DNA from 2 places in the Paenibacillus sp. 4624 genome. Region 2 is predicted to be linked to the other one. Evidence: a T-box and tRNA genes for the amino acid it is inferred to sense, from the RefSeq annotation. Region 2 holds a T-box; the other holds one or more tRNA genes.
The links. A T-box is a leader RNA that pairs with one kind of tRNA and senses whether it is charged. The one in region 2 lies ahead of argS (arginine--tRNA ligase), so its partner is inferred to be a tRNA-Arg.
Positions count from the first base shown of each region.

Region 1 (2,206 bases), on a different contig from region 2:
AAAGAGCAAGCACGGAAGGGAGTAAGCGCAAGGTGATTCCGCTGGTAACAATAATGACAGCAAGCAGGAGGGCGGTCTCCAGCCCAAAACGTTTGGCAAGGCGCGGGGCAAAAGGAGAGACAGCTGCAAAAGCGATCAAAGGCAGCGACGTTAGTAATCCAGCCATCGTATGTCCGATGCCGGTGTCTGAACGGATTAATTCCACGACGGGACCGGTGGCTGTGATGGGTGACCGCATCGTAGCAGCGATAACAATTATTCCGGCGAGTAACAACCCGAATGTTTGAGATGTTTGTTGAGACGGTTGTTCTCCCCCGGAAGGAGCAGAATGCTGTAGTTGTGTAGTAGGTGAGGGCATCATTAATCTCCTGTTTCCAAATAAATATGTAAAGCGAATTACTGAACCAAACAAAGTACAGCTTCTATAGGAAGTTGATATGTATGGATTGGTACAATATTCATTAAACAAGCATAACATTGTGTGTCATATGGGGCAATGGAAAGCAAAACTTAACAAATGTTTGCTCTTATTGATAGTTTACATTGACATTACTAGTTGGACTAAGTGTGGTGACAGATGACTTTTAGGATTATGTGAAGTACTTTGCGCGAACCGCCCCCTGTCATAACTAGGGCAATTGTGATGGAGCTGGAGTGAAATCGTAAGGATTGAGCAAGAAAATGAGATGTAATACTAACGAAGGCGTCGAGAGGTGGATAATAGAGAGTTAGGCTGGGGAAATGTAGGAAATGATATGCTGTGACCGGAGAGAGAGGAACTGAGTGTGTAAAAGGTATCTCGTGTAAGGTAATTTTAGAAGGGAAAATAAAACTTAGTCATACCGTTATTTATCTTGTGCTCACATGGATCACAGAGAATTTGGAAATGACTCAATATGGACACTGTTTTCTAACGATCACCAGAAACCTTATTTGGAGGAAAAAGAACCTTTTCAAATTCTAACGATCCTCAGGAACGCTATTTAGACAATTTAGCGCGAAAAAGCACAAAGTAAGCACGAAATCGATGAAATAAGCTCTCTGGTGATCGTAAGAAAATTAGAACGGCGAAAATGGGGCAAATAAGCTTCCTGGTGATCGTTAGAATTTTTGGCATGGTGGGGAGGTGGGGTGACCTAACTGCAAAATGGCTTGTTAGCTTTCAGAAACGGCTTGCTCCTTTCGTCAAAGCCTTAAGGGTAGAGCAGACGAAGCGAATACTTACCAACCAAGGCCAAGCGAAGCTGATGCTCCGGCGAACCTATGGGGTCTCCCATCCCCAGAACGCAAAAAAGCTCCCCGAAGGAAGCTTCCTTTTTTGACGTCCCAGGAGGGATTCGAACCCCCGACCGACGGCTTAGAAGGCCGTTGCTCTATCCTGCTGAGCTACTGAGACATAGAAATTTTTCAAGCAAAAATGATTTTATCACAAATAAAAAGATATATCAAATGTTTTATTTTAGGCTTGTTTTCATATATGATATTTGGCGGCCGCAACGTTTTTTTCTTTCTAATTAAGGTTATGTTAGAATATCAGAAGAAATCAGAAAATAGATCCATATTTCCTTGATATATATCTATTCACGGCCGATTCGGGCTGGAGATTCAGGAACAGAGGAGGTGCTCCTATCAAGGAATCCACAACCCCGGAAACCGAGCACAACAATAAAATTGTGCTGTTTCCAAAAACGCTGGACTATTACCAAATACAGCTGACAGTTATGCTTGAAAATGAACGTTACGGTGAAGCAATGGACTTGCTTCGCTTTTTGTTGCAATGCCAAGGGCAGGAAGAACGCCACTATGACGAGTGGAGGGCGTTGCTGGAGTGGCTGCAGGCTGCTTTCCCTCAATATGAAGAATTAGAAATGCAGACCATTCGAGAAGAAGAGGAAGAAGACATCAGCGAGGAAGAAATGGCAAGGCAACACGCCATATCGAAACTTGCTCAGGACGATGGTTACGCAGATAAGCTGCTCCGGACGGTTATGGAAGGCCCGCTATCTGAACAGACGATGCTGGCTCTCGAGCAACTGGCATTTTTGGACGTTCCGAAGGTGGATGAAGAACTGATTGGGTGGCTGCAAACGAAGGTGCTTCATCCTCTATTACAGTTCAGAGTCATGCAAACCCTGCGTCGTCGAGGAGTACAAGACATCATTCATTTCACTAGAGGTGACGAAGAAGTAGAGGTTGATATCGCTAG
Region 1 is NZ_JBNDJR010000016.1:50,612-52,817, reverse strand. Features, by position in the region: gene ABIE27_RS27395 (CynX/NimT family MFS transporter) at 1-358, opposite strand, end outside; tRNA gene ABIE27_RS27390 (tRNA-Arg) at 1,323-1,396, opposite strand; gene ABIE27_RS27385 (hypothetical protein) at 1,674-2,206, shown strand, end outside.
Region 1: it has a tRNA-Arg gene. The T-box ahead of argS (arginine--tRNA ligase) is inferred to sense a tRNA for this amino acid. The anticodon was not compared.

Region 2 (2,206 bases):
CCTTTCCCCGGCGTGTGGACATCTTCCGTCCCTCGAAACGCATCAGACCAAACGGAATGTGCTCACAATGGTCTGCCCAGTCATACCCCATCTTGGACAATACCGTAAATACTTGACGGAAGTGAAGCTTTTGCTCCCCACCCACAACGTACAACAACTTATCTGCCTGCATCACATCATGACGATAGATTGCCGTTGCCAAATCCCGGGTTGGGTAGATCGTGGTTCCATCTTTTTTAATAATCAGACATGGTGGCATGTTCTCTTCATCTAGCCGTACAACGAGCGCACCGTCACTTTCCTCCAGCAGTCCCTTGGCTCGAAGTTCCTCCACAACTGCACCCATCTTGTCATTATAAAAGCTCTCACCCAGCGTATGGTCAAAATCCACATTCAAGCGTTCATACATCCGGTTGAACTCCTGCATACTCACGTTTACGAAGAAGGTCCATAAACGTTGCGCTTCTTCATCCCCCTGCTCCAGCTTACGAAACCATTCCCGTGCTTCGGTTTCTAGAGAAGGATCTTTCTCTGCTTCATCATGAAAACGAACATATAGTTCGAGAGAATTACGAATCGGATCCGCTTGTAGTGTCTCTTCATTTCCCCACCGCTTATATGCCGTGATTTGCTTGCCAAACTGGGTTCCCCAGTCCCCTAGGTGATTCACACTTACTGAGGTATAACCCGCTTCGTTATATAAACGATACAATGCTGCACCAATAACCGTCGAACGCAAATGCCCAATGCCAAACGGTTTCGCAATGTTAGGCGAGGACATATCAATGACAACACGCGCTCCTTGCCCGAGCTGCAGTTTACCAAATGTCTCACTACCCACTTCCTCGAGCAATTGGGGCGACAGAACATTCCGGTCAAAACGAATGTTCACATAAGGACCCGCAGCTGTAGCATCCATACCCTCAGTCTGTAATGCAACGGCAATTTCTCCAGCAATAACGACCGGTGCCTTTCGTAGCGACTTGGCTAGCGTAAAGCACGGAAATGCAACATCTCCCATTTCCTCTTGCGGTGGAACTTCCAATAATCTCAATACTTCTTCTGGTGTAAGCCCGGTTAACGGGGCAATCTGAGTTGCAGCCTGTTTCAATAACACATCCAACACTCCTTCTCTGCATGAAATATGCCTAAAATAAACGCAAAAAAACTCTCGTCTCTTCAAATAAGAGACGAGAGCTGTGTTTACAGTTCCCGCGGTACCACTCTAAGTGAACAGTCACCTGCATTACAGCAAGCTGCAAGTCAAGTAAAACCGATCCGCTCGGTGCAAATAACGGTTGCATGCCGGATTACCCTCAAATTCATATACAACGAACTCCAAATGGCGCCTATACATGACTTCGGATAACCATCTCACGGGTGCGCTTCACACAGTTCATCACATACCGGCTTACACCTGTCCCGGCTCGCTGCCATGGTTGAATCTGAGCTACTCTCCCGATCACGGATATTGCTGTTTCGATCATTTCAAATCATTATACATATCCTGGTATGGATTAGCAACCCCGTTATTTGAAAGTGATACTAAAGATCATTTAGCAACCGCAGCCATTAAACGGCAAGCCTCAGCACATCTACGGCAAGCTTCAGCGCAGGCCTGACAATGATCATGTTCATGTTTCCCGCATTCTGCTGCGCAGGCTTCACATGCTTTGACACACAGTTCACAGATTTCACCGATGAAATCACTTCCACGTGTCATCGCTTGCGCTGCAAATGCACATATATCAGCACATTCCCGGTTCAGACGGATACAGTCACGAAGCATCGCCAAATCGTATTCTTTCAAACTCGATATGTAACATACATTGCAAGCATTCATGCACTCCAGGCAAGCATCGATACATTGTTGGTATTGTTGTTGTGTCATTTAAAGTTACCTCCCAGGCAAAGTTTGCTATGCTTCTTAATACCCACCCGGGAGGAACTTTGAACCATTAACCTAGTCTTGTTTTACCGCTTCCAATTCCAGCAATTGTTCGCGGATGGCAGTCTGATCAAAATGCTCACCGATAAACACAGCTACATTCGGCACATCTCCTTGAGGTGTGATCTTCATGTAATCCGACTCACGATAAGCATACTGAAACCAGAACCGGCTTGCAGTATCGCTAAATGAAAGGATTCCCTTTGCCCGATATACGTCACGCGGCAAGTTAATCACAAACTGTTCGAATGCTTCGCT
Region 2 is NZ_JBNDJR010000004.1:43,646-45,851, forward strand. Features, by position in the region: gene argS (arginine--tRNA ligase) at 1-1,117, opposite strand, end outside; T-box leader at 1,184-1,475, opposite strand; gene ABIE27_RS10630 (four-helix bundle copper-binding protein) at 1,553-1,891, opposite strand; gene ABIE27_RS10635 (CobW family GTP-binding protein) at 1,964-2,206, opposite strand, start outside.